Regions from separate parts of the Nocardioides sp. P5_E3 genome, predicted to be linked through region 2. Evidence: predicted binding sites of a transcription regulator. Region 2 holds the regulator's gene; the other holds the start of a gene.
The links. The regulator LexA, encoded in region 2, represses DNA repair genes until DNA is damaged. The targets are predictions, from matches to a motif close to TCGAACANNTGTTCGA.
Positions count from the first base shown of each region.

Region 1: a site for LexA is predicted at 5,795-5,810, ahead of ACXJKB_RS13535 (DUF222 domain-containing protein). Genes of this name have one in related genera too.

Region 1 covers NZ_JBFUMR010000019.1:65,602-73,462, reverse strand. Annotated here, with positions in the region: gene ACXJKB_RS13555 (NAD(P)/FAD-dependent oxidoreductase) at 1-145, opposite strand, end outside; gene ACXJKB_RS13550 (phytanoyl-CoA dioxygenase family protein) at 228-1,151, shown strand; gene ACXJKB_RS13545 (fibronectin type III domain-containing protein) at 1,236-3,722, opposite strand; gene ACXJKB_RS13540 (hypothetical protein) at 4,233-5,540, shown strand; gene ACXJKB_RS13535 (DUF222 domain-containing protein) at 5,954-7,222, shown strand; gene ACXJKB_RS13530 (NAD(P)-dependent oxidoreductase) at 7,329-7,861, opposite strand, start outside.
Region 2 covers NZ_JBFUMR010000017.1:22,854-30,714, forward strand. Annotated here, with positions in the region: gene nrdR (transcriptional regulator NrdR) at 1-332, opposite strand, end outside; gene ACXJKB_RS12370 (hypothetical protein) at 669-1,004, shown strand; gene ACXJKB_RS12375 (hypothetical protein) at 1,059-1,835, opposite strand; gene ACXJKB_RS12380 (hypothetical protein) at 1,835-2,347, opposite strand; gene ACXJKB_RS12385 (LysM peptidoglycan-binding domain-containing protein) at 2,790-3,140, opposite strand; gene ACXJKB_RS12390 (SDR family NAD(P)-dependent oxidoreductase) at 3,329-4,135, opposite strand; gene lexA (transcriptional repressor LexA) at 4,264-4,986, shown strand; gene ACXJKB_RS12400 (NAD(P)/FAD-dependent oxidoreductase) at 5,034-6,251, shown strand; gene ACXJKB_RS12405 (sulfotransferase family 2 domain-containing protein) at 6,285-7,016, shown strand; gene ACXJKB_RS12410 (ATP-dependent DNA helicase) at 7,026-7,861, opposite strand, start outside.

The DNA.
Region 1 (7,861 bases), on a different contig from region 2:
GGTCCCACAGGGTGCGGGCCGCCATCCGGCCCCCCGGCACACGACCGCGGTCGAGGACGCGGGTGTCGAGGCCGGCCGCTCGGAGCTCGCGGGCGCAGGCGACGCCCGACAGGCCGGCGCCCACGACCACCACGTCGGCTCTCATGCGGCGACCCTAGGTCAGGCGGTCAACGGGGCGCGCGAGAAAAGCGGGTGCGTGAGAAGCGCCCAGTGCGTAGAACCGGTGCATGGACCTGGATGCCGCAACGCGGTCGTGGATCGAGGACGGCTTCGTCGTCCTGCCCGGCTACCTCCCCGCCACCGACCTCGCCCCCGCCGTCGACGAGCTCGGACTCCTGTTCCCGTCCGCGGCCGACTTCCACGACGGAGCCGACCCGGACCGCAACGCCCGGTTCGTCGGTGACGAGTTCGACGGGATCGACGGCTTCCCGTTCGCGAGCCCCGCTCTCAACCGGATCCCGGTCTGCGACGCAGTGGTCGCGCTCGCGACGACCCTGCTCGGGACCTCGGACATCCGCCTCTACTCGGCGGAGGCCTGGGCGAAGTACGAAGGCGCCGCCGACTACGACCAGGACCTCCACCGCGACTACCTCAACCACACCGTCCTGGCGCCCTCCACCGCGCCGGCGTACCGCCAGCTCGAGCTCTTCGTCTTCCTCTCCGAGGTGACGGTCGAGCTCGGCGCACCGCGGATGGTTCCGCGGACCGCCACCACGGACGGGCTGCCGGCCAAGCCGAACTTCTTCCCGCGCGGGAACGCCAGCGACACCGAGGCGGGGTTCGTCGACTCGACCGGGCGTCCTGACCTGTACCGGGAGGAGGTGCCGGCGACCGGCCCGCCCGGGACGGTCGTCGCCTTCCAGCCGCAGACGGTCCACCGAGGGGCCGCGATCACCCGGCCCCGCGGAGCGCGGTTCTCCATGCACCTCAACTACCGCCCGGCGGCTGCCGAGTGGGCGCAGCGCCATGCCTGGGCCGACCGCAGCCACGACCCGTGCTGGTACGACTTCGTGGAGCACGCCGGCCCGCGCCAGCTGGAGCTGTTCGGGTTCCCCGCTCCCGGGCACCCCTACTGGACCGCCGAGACGCTCGACGGCGTGGGCCAGCGGTATCCCGGGCTGAACATGGCCCCGTGGCGTTCGCGGGCGTGAGGCTCCGGCCGGACGACGCACGCACGCCGGGAGCCGGCCCTCGTGGACCGGCTCCCGACGTGCGTCAGGACCGCTTGACCCGCGTCAGCGGCGTACCGCGGTATGCAGGGTCGTGCGCGACGGCAGGTCAGTGCTCGCGGTCGGCGTGAGCACGACCCGGACGACGAGCCGGCCGGCCCTCTTGGTGAGCTTGCGCGGCAGCCTCACGGACCGGCGCGCGTCGCCGTCGACCTCGACGACCCGGACCACGGTGACCTTGCCCCGCTTCGCGGTGATCCGCACGGTGCCGGCCGCGGTGGCGTCCAGGCGCACGACGGCCTTCCGGCCGACCCGGAGGTTCGAGGTCCGCGGACGGACGTCGGTCTGCACCATCGCAGGCGCCGGGGACGGTGCCGGCGATGTCGCCGGGGCCGGCGTCGGGGCCGGCGTCGGAGCATGCGTCGGGGCCGGGGTCGGCTCCGGCGTGGGCCCCGGGGTGGGGGCGGGGACCGGCGCGTCGACACCGGCCTCGGTGACCCACTTGCGGCCGTCGTCGGTCTTGGTGACCGTGAACCGGTCGTAGACGTCGCCGATCGCGAGGTCGGTCGTGGCGGCGGCGGTCTTCTCCGCCAGGTAGGAGGTGTAGACGAGCGTGTCCTTGGTGACGTCGATGACCTGGTACGTCGTCACGCCGGCGCCGCGGAGGACCTGGGTCGCGCCGTTGAGCGTCCACACGTTGCGCTCGTCGGTCTCGAGCTCGTAGTGCTTGGCGCCCGAGTTGGACACGATGTAGACCGGGCCGTCGGTGATCCCGGCGTCGGCCGTCACGTCGTCGTTGTTGTACCCGCGGGCGTAGGTGTGGTCGTGGCCCATCTGCACCAGGTCGATGTTGTGCTTCTGGAACACCGGCACCCAGTACTTGCGCAGGATCGGCTCGTTGCGGCCCGCGCTGGTCGAGTAGACCGGCTGGTGGAAGGTGACGACGTTCCACTTCGAGTCGGTCGTCGACAGCACGTGGTCGAGCCACTTCGCCTGGTACTCGGTCCACAGCTCGCCGACCTTGGTCGACGGACAGTTGGTGGCGAGGCACACGGGCAGGTTCGCCGGCGTCAGGAACGTCGTGTCGCGGCTGGCGTTGACGGTGATGAACCGCACGCCCTGGTAGTCGGTGAAGTAGACCGTCTCGGCCGCGAACTCCGACCAGTGCTCGAAGTAGGCGCGGTACTGCGCGGCGACCTCGTCGTCGCCCTCAGCCAGCTCGGCCATGTCCCCGATCGTCTCGACCGTGGGCTGGTTGAGGGGGTACTCGAAGTTCGCCTTCCACGCCTTCATGTAGCGGTCGCCGGAGTACTCGTGGTTGCCGGGCGCGGCCATGATGTTCTTGGTGGCCGCGGACGTCTCCATGCCCTTGAACCAGTTGATCCACTGGGTCTCGTTGCTGGCCGTGTCGATCAGGTCGCCGGCGTGCACGGAGCCGATGGCGTCGGGCGCGGTCGCGAGCGACTGGTCGACCACCTTGGGCCACGTGGTGTCGAGGCCGATCTGCGCGTCCCCGTAGTAGATGTAGGAGAAGTCGGTGACCGACGGGTCGGCGGTGGTGAAGGTCTGCCACTCGCTCCACGCGTCGGGGTTGCCGACGCGGTAGCGGTACTCGGTGCCCTGCTGGAGCCCACCGACGGTCGCGGAGAAGTGCTCGAGCGGGTTGTTGTTCACCACTCCCTGCGGGTAGCCGCGGAGCGTGCGGGTGAGCCCGCCGGCGGACGGCTGGACCTGCACGCGGCCGACGGTCTCACCCTCGTTGCCGGCCTGCCAGGAGAAGGACTGCGAGCGGGTCGGGTCCTCGGTGGGGGTCAGGATGACCCGCGACGGGGGCAGGGTCGACGGCGTCTCGAGGACGGGCACCAGCTCCTTGAAGTCGAAGTAGATGTCGCTGCTGGTGTCGCGGTCCTGGTAGAGCGCGACGGCGACCGTGTTGGTACCGGGCTCGAGCACCTCGGGAGAGATCGTGAAGGTGCCGGTGACGGGCGCACCGCCCGAGTTGCCGGCGTACTGCAGGTTGGTCGAGGTGTCGGTCGCCCGTTCGTCGGCGGCGTTGTAGACCCGGTCGCCGTTGACGTAGACGCGGACCGCGTCGTCGAAGACGACCTCGGCACCGAGCCCGGCGATCGACTCGATCGTCTGGGCGTCGATGTCGAAGGTGCTGCGGAGGAAGAACGTCGGCACGTTGGGCGCGGACGCCCCGTCGACGTACTGGTTGAGCAGGGTCTTCGGCGTGAGGCCGCTCACCGAGCCGAGCTGGCCACGGATGGCGCCGAACGAGCCGGGAGCCGACTTCCAGTCGGAGGCGTCGTACGACGCTCCGGTCCACGCCAGCACGTCCTCGGCGCCGCGGTGCGGCTCCGTGTTGTCGTCGAGGTAGCGCCAGGTCGTGTCGGTGGTGCTGATCAGCGGATCGGTCGACACCGCGGCGGCAGCCGGGTCGTCGGCGATCAGGGTGGTGGTGCTCGCAAGGAGCACCGACGCGACGCCGGTCGACACCAGGAGCGGCGCGAGGCGTCGTGGTCGGCCTGGGGTGGCCACGGTCTGCTTCATCATTCCCTTTCACGGGCGGCCCGCGCGCAGGCGCGGGGGACGGAGTACGCCGTCCGCCACGCATCTGAGTGCAGCCACGTGTCCCGGAGGGGGTCCCACCGTGAACGCCCGACGACCCTGGCGCGGCCTCCTGCTGGACCGGCCCGAAAGAGGGACCAAAGGATGAGGGGCACTGCGACGAAGGTCCGCACTCCCCCACGCTCCCGGCGGCTTGGGACCTCAGCCCGTCCCGCCTCGCCCCGGCCGATGTCGCAGCACCGGCTCGCCAAGCTGACGCACCTCCCTGCCGCTCGTCCGGGGTGCGGTCGGGATCAAGGCGCCGTTCTAGCCATGACCTCCGCAGCCGGGGTCGCACTTTCAGTGCCTGGGCAGGCGTGGCCTGGGCAGGTGCCTGCTCCAGCGCAAACGACAAGGGCCCGTTCAGATAACGGTGCTACCCACTACGGGTGATGCCGAGCCGCGGGAAGTGCTGCCAACCTGCCCTTTACCTGTAGGGGACGAGGGGATCCCATGCACATTCGAGTCCTTGCCGCAGCGGCCGCGGCCGGCGTCATTCTCGGGCTGCAGCCAGCAGCCGCAGGGGCCGCTTCAGCTACTGCGGTGCCCGACGGGCCGGTCTTGGTCAGCAGTTCGACGGACGTGAGCCTGACGATTGCTGATGACGGCACAGCTACCGCGGACGTCACCATTGAGAACCCGACCGCGGACGGGATCGATGTCTGGGTGACCCTGGGTGCGGTCAGGGACGACGACTGCAAGATCGTCAGCCCGACCGAGGCCAAGAGGCTCGAGATCGACGCGTACCGGCACACGAAAGTGACGGTCAAGTTCGCTGCCGCGTGTGACCCGGACAGGGAAAAGGGCACAGACTTCATCGTCAACACCGACGCGAACGACGAGACGTTCACGATGCACGCCACCCCGCCCGCGAGCTCTGATCCGAACTGGGCAGCGATCCTCGCCATCTACGCGATCGTCGGGGTGGTCGTCGCGGGACTGCTTGTCGTCGTCTGGCGCTCGTGGTCGAGCGACATTCCCCCGGGGAATGATGACAACCCGAAGCCGGATGGCGTCGCAGCAGGCGTGACCGATCCGCCCGCTTCGAACAAGGTCGTGATGACCCTGCCAGGGCTGGACGCCTCGTGGAAGTTCGCAGACAGCTGGGCAGCGAACGCCACCGTCGTCACCGCGCTTTTCACCGCGCTCTTCGGCGCGAAGGACCTCCTCACCGACCTGCTCGGCGACTCGGGGAAGACGCTCATGACAACCGCTGCCATCGCCGCCGCGCTGTCGGTGGGACTGGCGGGGATCAGCCCGATGCTCTTGCAGTCGCTGCGCAAGCGCGGCCTCAAGCGGCCAGAGGTGGCTACTGGAGACGCGGACGGCTCCCAGTGGGCCGAGGTACCAGCTGGTCTGTACGTCACGCCGCGCGGGTTGCTGGTCGCAGGCGCTCTGACGTTGACGGCGACGAGCGGGCAGCTCGGCGTCATCCTCTACCAGCTCGTCGAGGTGGAATTCTGGCCCTGGTGGGCCTCCGTCGTCTCCGGCTCCGCCGCAGCCATCCTTCTGATGTGGTACGCCATGGTGGCCACCCGGCAGAACCTCACAACGGGCGCGATCCGCGCGTTGGCAAAGGCGGAAGAGGATCCTGACGACGGAAAGGCTGAGGCCGCCGCGGAACGGAAGGTCGCGAGACTGCGGGCCGCGGCAGTGCGCCAAGGGTTTGCGGCCGACGACGTGAGGGTTGTCATCGTCCCGACCGCGGTCTCCCCCTCGGCCCCGGTCGCCGAGGCCGCAAAGCCCGCCGCGATCCTGTAGACCGCCGGCCGTGATTCGCCGGTAACGCTTGCGCACCCAGCCGCAAGGAGATGCTGAACCGTGTACGAGCAGGGCATGGGCGGCCATGGGCTGCGCCTCCGGCGTAGCCCATTCCGGGCCGGCGGCATCGGTTCCTCGGGTGGCTGGGTCCTCGCGCGCACAGGCAGGCGGACGATCGCGCTGTCACACAACGGGCGCAGGTGGAAGGAGGTCACGCCCGGAGGCAAGGACATCGGCGGGCATCGATCTACTCATCGAACACCCTTGCGAATACCGCAGAACCTGAGTAAGATCGTGCTGAACCCGGATGAGGTGTGCTACGAGGGCCTCGGCCCAGTTGGCGTCCTGGTGACGACCCGTTGACCTGCCGCACGTGTGTGCGGTGTGGAACCCGTCGTCGAAGGAGGCCGCCCGTGATCCGTCACCCGATCATCGCTGCGGCCTGCGACGTCCGGGCGTCGCTCAAGGCCGTGGCCGGCGCGAACCCGACGTTCATGACGGTCGACGAGAAGGCGGCGGCGCTGCGTGAGCTGGCGGCGGCGGAAGCCCAGCTGGTGGAGCTGCGGTTGCGGATCCTGGCTGGTGCCGGTGACCTCGCCGCGGACACGGCGGCGAGGGATGCGGCGGGCTGGTTGGCGCAGCACACCCGGACGTCGTACGCCGACGCGCGAGCCGACCTGCGGCTCGCCGGCGCGCTGGACCGCGACCGACCGGTCCTCGCCGCGGCGATGCGGGAGGGCGCGGCGTCGCTGGCCCAGGCGCGGGTGATCGACCGCGCGCTCGGCTTGCTGCCCGCCGGCGTGGATGCGGGGACGGTGGCGTTGGCCGAGGCGCACCTCGTCGACCGGGCCGGGGAGTTCGGTCCGAAGGAGCTCGGCCGGATCGGACGCCGGATCCTCGACGTCGTCGCACCCGAGATCGCCGAGGCCACCGAAGCCGCCCGCCTGGCCGACCTCGAAACCCACGCCGAGCAGCACACCCGGCTGACGATGCGGCGCCTCGGCGACGGCACCACCCGCATCTCGGGCCGGGTCCCGGACGCCGCCGCCACCCGGTTCGCGACCTACCTCGAAGCGTTCACCAACCCGCGGGTTGCTGGTGACCGGGGCGCCGAGCCTGCTGGTGACCCGGTGGCCCGGCTGGCGTACCCGAAGCGGATGGGCCAGGCGTTCGTCCAGCTCCTCGAGACCCTCGACCCCACCCGGCTCCCGATCCACGGCGGCGACGCCACCACCCTCGTGGTCACCATCGACTTCGACGCACTCAAGGCCGACCTCGCCACCGCCGACCTCATCGGCGCCGGCCTCGTCCCGGGCGACGACCTCACCGGCGACCAGATCACCGCCGCCCAGGCCAGGCGGCTGGCGTGCACCGCGAAGATCCTCCCCGCCGTCCTCGGCGGCGACAGCCTCCCCCTCGACCTCGGCCGCACCCGCCGCCTCTACACACCAGCCCAACGAAAGGCCCTCCTCGTCCGCGACCGCACCTGTCGCGGTGAGGGCTGCGACGTCCCCGGCACCTGGTGCGAGGCCCACCACCTCGACCCGTGGCACACCGGCGGCCGGACCGACCTCGCCGACGGCGTCCTCTTCTGCAGCCACCACCACCATCGGGCCCACGAAGCACGATGGCGCCTCGAGCGACTGGCCAACGGCGACTACCGCTTCCACCCACGCAGATAGGCGGCGACACCGAGCAGGTCCTATCCGCCCGAGGCCCGCCTCGCCACCTTGGCACCATCGATGCGGCCCGACGATCCGCGCTCTGGTCACCTGAGTTGACCCGCGGTCACCCAGGTCTCGGTCTCCCGGCTTCGGTGCGCGCCTCTATCGCTCGCAGCACCGCAACCATGTCTGCATGACCGTGCCCCAGCTGCTCGGCCTCCGCGAACAGGTCGCGACAGGTGTCGAGGACGGGCGAGGACACGCCGACCCGACGCGCTGCCTCCGCGACGAGACGACTGTTGTAGTGCACGTCACTGATCGACGCCTGCACCTCGAAGTCGCCCAGCACCAACTTCTCCAGCTTGATCCGAGAGACGCCGCTGGCCATCGGCCCGGAGTCCAGCACCGAACGAAAGGCCTCGACGTCCAAGCCGTTGTTCTCGGCGAAGTGAAACGCCTCCGCCAGGCCCGCGACCTGGGTGAGGAGGAAGAGGTTGACTGCCAGCTTCATTCGCGTGGCGTTCGGGACCTCACCGCACGTGACTGTGGTTGAGCACAGCGGTGCGAGCAGGGGAACGACCGCATCCACGGCTGCGGTCGAGCCGGCCACCATGCCCACCAGCTGACCTGCCTCCGCGGGGCGACGCGACCCCGACA
Region 2 (7,861 bases):
GCCAGGATCGCGAGCCCGACCTCGTTGGCGTCGAACTCGGCCTGGCCGCTGAGCCGCAGGGCGTCCTCGACGTCCTGGCCGAGGCACGCGAGCTGGGCGTCGGTGACCGGGCGGCCCTTGCAGGCCTTGCGGACGCCGGCGATCGCCTTGTCGCGGTTGAACGGCTCGGTGGCGCCGGAGCGCTTGAGCACCGTGAGCTGCATCTTCTCGACCGTGGTGAAGCGGCGGTCGCAGGCAGCGCACGTACGGCGCCGACGGATCGAACCGCCGTCGTCGGCGACCCGGGAGTCGAGGACCTTGGTGTCCTCGTTCTTGCAGTTGGGACAGTGCATGGCGGTCCTCCTCTCGGGCGCGCTTCACACACCCGTACAACAGGGTGTGGGTTGGGGATGTTCCTGTGGACAACTAGCCTGTAGCTGTGGGATTCGCCCTCTGGCCTGTGCACCAGATGTGGATAACTACAGCGGTGTAACTACTAGATGTAGTGGTAACCGTACGCCCCGACCACTAGGTCTGACAAGCGAACGGAAGAGATCCCTCGAGGTTTTTGCCGGGTCCCCCAAAACCGCAGGTCAGTGCCGTTTCACCAGCTTCGGGACGGCGTGTCGACAGCTTCTCTTGGCCGGTTCGACTGCCCCACTCAGGCCACATCGGCCACAATGATCTCCGTGTCCACGGGGAAGAGAGCAGGGTCGCGCCGGGCGGCTCCGTCGCCTCGTAAGTTCAACAAGGCTGCCCTCGCCCTCGGCGCGGCGATCACGCTCTGCATGGTCGCCTGGGGCTACCTCGTCTACGCCGCCATCGACTTCGGTACGGCGGCGCGCAGCGGGTCCGGCGGGTCGGCCTGGAGCTTCATGGCGCTGGCCTGCCTCGGCGCGATCGCCTGCCTCTTCGCGGGCCTGCTGCTCGTCGCCCGCCTGATGCGGGCGCTGGGAATCTCCCAACCCCCGCCCTCGGACGACGCTCCCCCGCGCCCCGTCGGCGGGAAGCGCGCCGCTCGCTGATCGCGGAGCCTCAGTGTCACCTGGTGACTCTGGCGCTCCGCGTTGTCGCCCGGGTTACTCGAGGACCAGCTGCGGCAGCGCCTCGACGATCTCGAGGTCCTGCCCGGCACCCTCGACCGTCAGGGTGTCCGGGATCGACGTCCACTCCCCCTGCCCGATCCGGTACTCACCCGCATACGTCGTGTCGACCCGTACGACGACGCCACCGGTCCGCGCGTAGGCGTGGGTGATCTCGAGATCGGGGTGCGGGCTGCCGGGGCTGGCGGTCGTCGTGCTGTCGCCGTCGCCGAACAGGTAGGCGTACGAGACGGGGACGGCTCGGATCACCACCGGCTGTCCGGCGACGGTGACGGACTGGTCGATCGACCGGTGGTCGGGTGTGTAGAAGTTGGTCTCGAAGTTCACCAGGGTGCGCCCACCGCGCGGTTGCACCACGAGCTTGGACGACGGCCAGGCGATCCGCTTGAACTGCCGGATGATCAGCTTCGCCAGGTCGACCTGCTGGACCGCGTCCTGCGGCACGCAGACGTCACCCACGTCGGTCCCGTCCATGTAGACGTCGTGGACGTAGCCCTCCTGGCCGCCTTCGGTGCACTCGACGTGCTCGACGCAGATGCCGCCGTTGCCGCACTGGATCGTGACGACCCAGGTGTGCTCGTCCTGCGACCCGGATGCATCCGTGTACTCGGCATACGTCCAGGCACAGTCCGATGCGATCGCTTGCCACGTGACCTGAACGCACGAAGGGTCCGCCGCGGAGGCACCTGCCGGCGCGGGCGCCACCCCCAGCACGGAGCATGCAATGGCGACGATCACCGCCAGCGCTCTCATCAGATCACCGAATAGTTGGCCATCATGAACGAGCTGGCGTCGCGCTTCAGGATCATTCGATACCGCTGCGTGGCCGCCGGAAAGACTTGCGGGGCGTCGCCAGGAACCTCGATCCGGAGCTTGGTCGCCTTCACGTCGACGACGAACGTGGGGGGCTTGGCCGCGTCTTCCTCGACGGCAAGGACTTCGGACCCCCCGAATGCCACCTTGCCGCCTTGGTCATAGACGTCCGAGACCTGGTCGGCGTAGGTCGCGCACGCTTGGCATCCCTTCGACAAGCGCATAAAAGCGGCCGTCTCCCCAGTGCGTGCCATTTCATCGGCCGCCTCCTGCCACCGCCGGATGAAGTCCTCCGGACTCTCCGCCTGCGGCGTCTCCGACTCGGTGGGAGTCGGCGTCGGCGACGAGCTCGTGGTCTCCGGGATCTTCGGCTCCGGCTCGGGGTCGTCGGAGCACCCGGCCAGCAGGACGGGGACCGCGAGGGTCAGCGCGAGTGCGCGGCGTACGTGCATGAGGTGCCTCCCGAGAACAACGTCAGCACGCTGAAACTACCCATCCGGGCGACCGCGGAACCAGCCCGACGGCAAAACTGTGGAGAACGGCCGATGGTGGCGGCAGATGGCATGAATCCAATCGCCGCCGGTGCGATGTGCCGCCACCACACGAGCTGGGCGGCGGATGGTGGCGGCAGATGGCATGAATCCGACCGCCATCGGCGCGATGTGCCGCCACCCCGGCGAGCGGCAGCGCACGAGCGTGCGATGTGCCGCCACCCTCCCGAGCGCCACCCCGACGACCACACCGGGCACCTGGATCTCGTGACGGTCGCTGCGCGACCTCCTCGATCGACGAGGTGGTCGGAAATGCGCCGAGGGGCGGGCCACTGGGCCCGCCCCTCGGTCTTCCCCTTGGTTCCACCAGCCGGGGTCGAAGCGGCTGATGGAGGCCTCTGCGTCAGTCGGAGACGACTGGGACGCGGAGCTTCTGGCCGGCCGCGAGGCCGGCGGACTCGAGGGCGTTGAGCCGCTCGATCTCGCTCATCATGGAGCGGACGTCGCCGTCGGTGGCGATCTCGCTGGCGATCCCCCACAGGGTGTCGCCCGGCGCGACCTGGACGATCTCGGTCGGGGCCGGCTGGCCGGCCTCGCCGGTGCCGACCGCGCCGCCGGCGAGCATGAACGCCACGCCGAGGACGAGGAACAGCGACGTCAGGAAGACCGCCAGCCGGCCGCGACGGGTCAGACGAACCGTCGAGCGGGCACGCGGGATGGCGGTGAAAGCAGGTGCAAGGCTGAGGGTGCTCATGGTGGCCTCCTGGGGAAGATCAGCCGGTCGTGTTCTGTCGAGCGAATGTCTAGTCGGACCCACCGACAGTGGCTGTGACCACCGGGTGTCGATCAGACGTTCGATCGAACGTGTGTACGACGTTAGAGCACGTGTTCGAACAGTTCAAGCACCTTGTCGAACAAATGTTCGGCGTGTTCGAACGGACCTCAGCGGCGCCTCATCGCCCGCCGACCCTGGGCCGCGAAGAGCCCGGCCGCGTGCTGCATCAGCCCGGGCGCGAGCGCCGAGCCGCGGACGACTCCCCCGCGCCAGCCCGGCACGGCCCGCACGACGCGTCGGGATCCGATCAGCGCGACAGCCGCAGCAGCGACGTCGGAGACGTCGAGGATCGGGCCACCCGAGTGGACCAGCTGCGACCCGAGGCCCGCCGGGTCCTGGGCGGCGAGCATCGCCGTGTCGACCCCGTCGGGGCACAGGGCGTGGACCCCCACCCCGCGCGGCGCCTCGGCGTTGACGGAGGTGGAGAGGGAGACGACGGCGGCCTTCGTGGCGGCGTACATGCTGTAGCCCGGAACCGGCCCGAGGCCGGCGAGCGAGGCGATGTTGACGACGTCGCCGCCTGCCGAGCCGAACGCCGCGAGCGCCGCGCGGGTGCCCCACGTCGTACCGAGCAGGTTGACCTCGACGAGCCGGCGCACCTGTTCCTCCGACAGATCGACGAGGGAGCCGTCGTCACCGACCCCCGCGTTGTTGAACCACGCGGTCAGCACGCCGTGTCGCGCGGCCTCCTCCGCCACGAGGCGGTGGGCGTCAGGATCGCGTACGTCCTGGGCGAGGCCGGCGACGGCGCCGATCTCCGCCGCCGTCGCGGCCGCCGCCCAGCCGTCGACGTCGCCGATGACGACGTGGTGCCCGCGAGCGACCAGGAGCTCCGCGATCCCGCGCCCGATCCCACGGGCTCCACCCGTCACGACGCAGGAGGACGGCGGGCCGGTCAGCTGGCTGGTCGACATGCCCGGACACTAGCGACACGCGGCTTCGAACAGGTGTTTGATCCTGCGGCGTTCCGAGGTCTACGGTGGGCGCACCTGATCCTCCCTGTCCAGCCGCGGACGGAGGGGTCGACGCTAGTGGAGGACGCATGGCCAAGCAGGACGACAAGAACGTCATCGAGATGCCCGACGGCCCCCCGGACGCCACCGGTCTGACCCCGCGCCAGCAGCGGGTGCTCGCCACGATCAAGGACTCGATCGAGACCAAGGGCTACCCGCCCTCGATGCGTGAGATCGGCCAGGCCGTCGGCCTCACCTCGTCGTCCAGCGTCGCCCACCAGCTCCGCGTGCTCGAGGGCAAGGGCTTCCTCAAGCGCGACCCCAACCGCCCGCGCGCCCTCGAGGTGTTCCTGCCCGAGGTGATGGCTGCGCGGCGCAGCATGTCGAGCTCGGAGGAGCCGTCGTACGACGAGACCGGCATCGGCGACGCCAACCCCGTCGCCACCAACGTCCCGGTCGTCGGCCGCATCGCCGCCGGTGGCCCGATCCTCGCCGAGGAGCAGGTCACCGACGTGTTCCCGCTGCCCAAGCAGCTCGTCGGCGAGGGCACCCTCTTCCTCCTCGAGGTCTCCGGTGACTCGATGGTCGACGCGGCGATCTGCAACGGCGACTACGTCGTCATCCGTCAGGAGCAGACCGCCACCAACGGCCAGATCGTCGCGGCGATGATCGAGGGCGAGGCGACCGTCAAGACGTTCCAGCGCAAGGACGGCCACGTGTGGCTGCTCCCCCACAACGACGCCTACGACCCGATCCCGGGCGACAACGCGACGATCCTCGGTGTCGTGACGGCGGTGCTCCGCAGCCTCTGATCGACCGGCGAGGGACACCCCGACCAGCGAGGGTGCACGATGGCGGCATGAGCAACGTGGAGCAGTCCTATGACTACGTCATCGTCGGTGCGGGGGTCGCTGCGGCGAGCGCCGTGAAGGGCATCCGTTCGCAGGACGGGGCCGGGCGCATCGCGGTCCTGGGCTCCGAGCCCGACAAGCCGGTCTACCGGCCCGTCCTGACCAAGGACCTCTGGCTCAAGGACGACGAGACCCTCGAGGGATCCTCCCTCGCCGGCGACCTCGACGAGGACGACGCTGTCGACCTGGTCACCGACACCACGGTGACCGGGATCGACCCCGGCGCCCACGTCGTACGCCTCGCCGACGGCAGCAGCGTCGGCTACGGCAAGCTGCTGCTCGCCACCGGCGCCGAGCCCCGCGTGCTCTCCGTCGACCCCGGCCCGCGGGTCATCTACTACCGCACCGCCGCCGACTACCAGCGGCTGCGCGCCGTCGCGACCGAGGGCAGCCACGTCGCGGTCATCGGCGGTGGCTACATCGGCTCGGAGATCACCTCCGCCCTCGTGCAGAACGGTGTCCAGGTCACCCTCGTGCTGGACCTCGAGGACGTGCAGGAGCAGATGTTCCCCCGCGCCCTCGCCGCCACCCTGACCAAGGCCTTTGCCGACCGCGGCGTGACCGTCGTGCACGGCTCGGTCGAGGGTGGCGAGGAGGACGACGGCGGCGTCCGGATCCGCCTCGGCGACGGCACCTCCATCACCGCCGACGCAGCCGTCATCGGCGTCGGCGTCCTCCCGCGCACCGGGCTCGCCGAGGCCGCCGGCCTCGAGGTCGACAACGGCGTCGTCGTGGACGAGCACCTGCGCACGAGCGACGCGGACGTGTACGCCGCGGGCGACGTCGCGTCCTACCCCGACGCCCTCCTCGGGCGCCGTCGCGTCGAGCACGTCGACCACGCCGAGAAGTCGGGCGAGCACGCCGGCAAGGTGATGGCCGGCGCCGACGAGACGTACGACTACACGCCCTTCTTCTGGTCCGACATCCTCGACTACGGCTACGAGGCGGTCGGCGAGACCAGCAGCCGGCTCGACATGGTGGAGGACTGGAAGGACGGCGAGGTCGGCACCGGCGTCGTCTACTACCTGAAGTCGGGGCAGGTCCGCGGCGTGCTGCTGTGGAACGTGTGGGACAGCGTCGACAAGGCACGCGCGCTGATCGAGGAGACCACCGAGACCCCCGTGCCCGACCCGGAGTCGTTGCGGGGGCGCATCCCGTTCGGGTGAGTGGGAGGGCGCGGTCCGTGTAGCCTCGCGGCGATGTCTGCCGCCGGCCCCGACGCTCCCTCACCGGAGCTCTTCCGCACCCGTCCGGGCAACCGGCGCCGGCTGACCCCGGACGCACAGGCCGAGGTGGACCGTCTGGCCGCTGCAGGCGAGGCGTCCGCGTGGCTCAGCCCGTTGGCGTACAACCTCACCATCAGCCACAGCCACCGGTTCGTCTGGTACCGCGTGGCCAAGGTCGCGACGCGCACCATCCGCCACCACTGCGAGACGCACGGCGTGAGCATGGACGTCGACCACGCGATGCGGGTCCGCTACCCCGTGGCCAGCTTCGCCGACTACTTCACCTTCGCCTTCGTGCGCGACCCGCTGGACCGCTTCGTCTCCGCGTGGCACGACAAGGTCGTCGACAACAACTACTACGACTTCGACCCCGCAACCCACGAGCGGATGCAGGTGGTCGAGGAGTTCGCCCGCTGGACCGCCGTGCAGGACCTGTCCGCCGTGCCGGGCACCGACCAGCACCTGACCCTGCAGAGCCGGATGATCGACCTCAACCGGGTCGACTTCGTCGGCCGGCTGGAGACGTTCGACCGCGACTTCGCCGAGGTGTGCGAGCGCATCGGCGCGCCCGCCGTGCCGTCGGCGCCGAAGAACCAGACCGCCCCCGGCGGCCGCGACCGGCAGGCCTCCGACGAGCTCCGGGCGCTGGTGGCCACGATGTACCGACGCGACTACCAGGTCTTCGGCTACGAGCCGCTGGCCTGAGTCGGCTGGCTAGGACTGCCCCAACCGCTTGAGCGCCTGCCGCGCGAGCGCCGGGTCGGTGGTCGACCACATCGGCGGCAGTGACGCCTTGAGGAAGCGGCCGTAGCGCGCGGTCTCGAGGCGCGGGTCGAGCACGGCGACGATGCCGCGGTCGGAGGTCGTGCGGATGAGGCGGCCCGCACCCTGCGCGAGCAGGAGCGCGGCGTGGGTGGCGGCGACCTGCATGAAGCCGTTGCCGCCCGCCTGGTCGGCGGCCTTCTGGCGCGCGGACATCAGCGGGTCGTCGGGCCGCGGGAACGGGATCCGGTCGATGATCACCAGCTGGCAGGTGTCGCCCGGGACGTCGAGGCCCTGCCACAGCGAGAGCGTGCCGAAGAGACAGGTGTGGGGGTCCTCGACGAACTGCTTGGCGAGCTCGGGCAGCTGGGCGTCGCCCTGCGCGAGCGTGGTCAGGTGGGGCAGGCGCGTCCGCACGGCCTCGGCCGCGGTCTCCGCGGCGCGCCGGGACGAGAACAGTCCGAGCGTGCGGCCGTCGAGGGCGTCGACGAGGTCGCAGATCTCGTCGAGCTGCGCAGGGCCGAGGCCGTCGCGGCCGGGCTGCGGGAGGTGGCGGGCGACGTAGAGGATCGACTGCTGGCCGTAGTCGAAGGGCGAGCCGACGTCGATGCCCTTCCACGGCAGCGCGTCGTCGGCATCGGTGGTGGCCACCTGGTGGCCGACCCGCTCGGTGGGCTTGAGGCCGAGCGAGGTGGCGACGGCGCCGAACTCGCCGCCGAGCATCAGCGTCGCGCTGGTGAACACGACGGTCTTGTCGGTGAGCAGCTTGTCGCGCATCGGGCCCCACA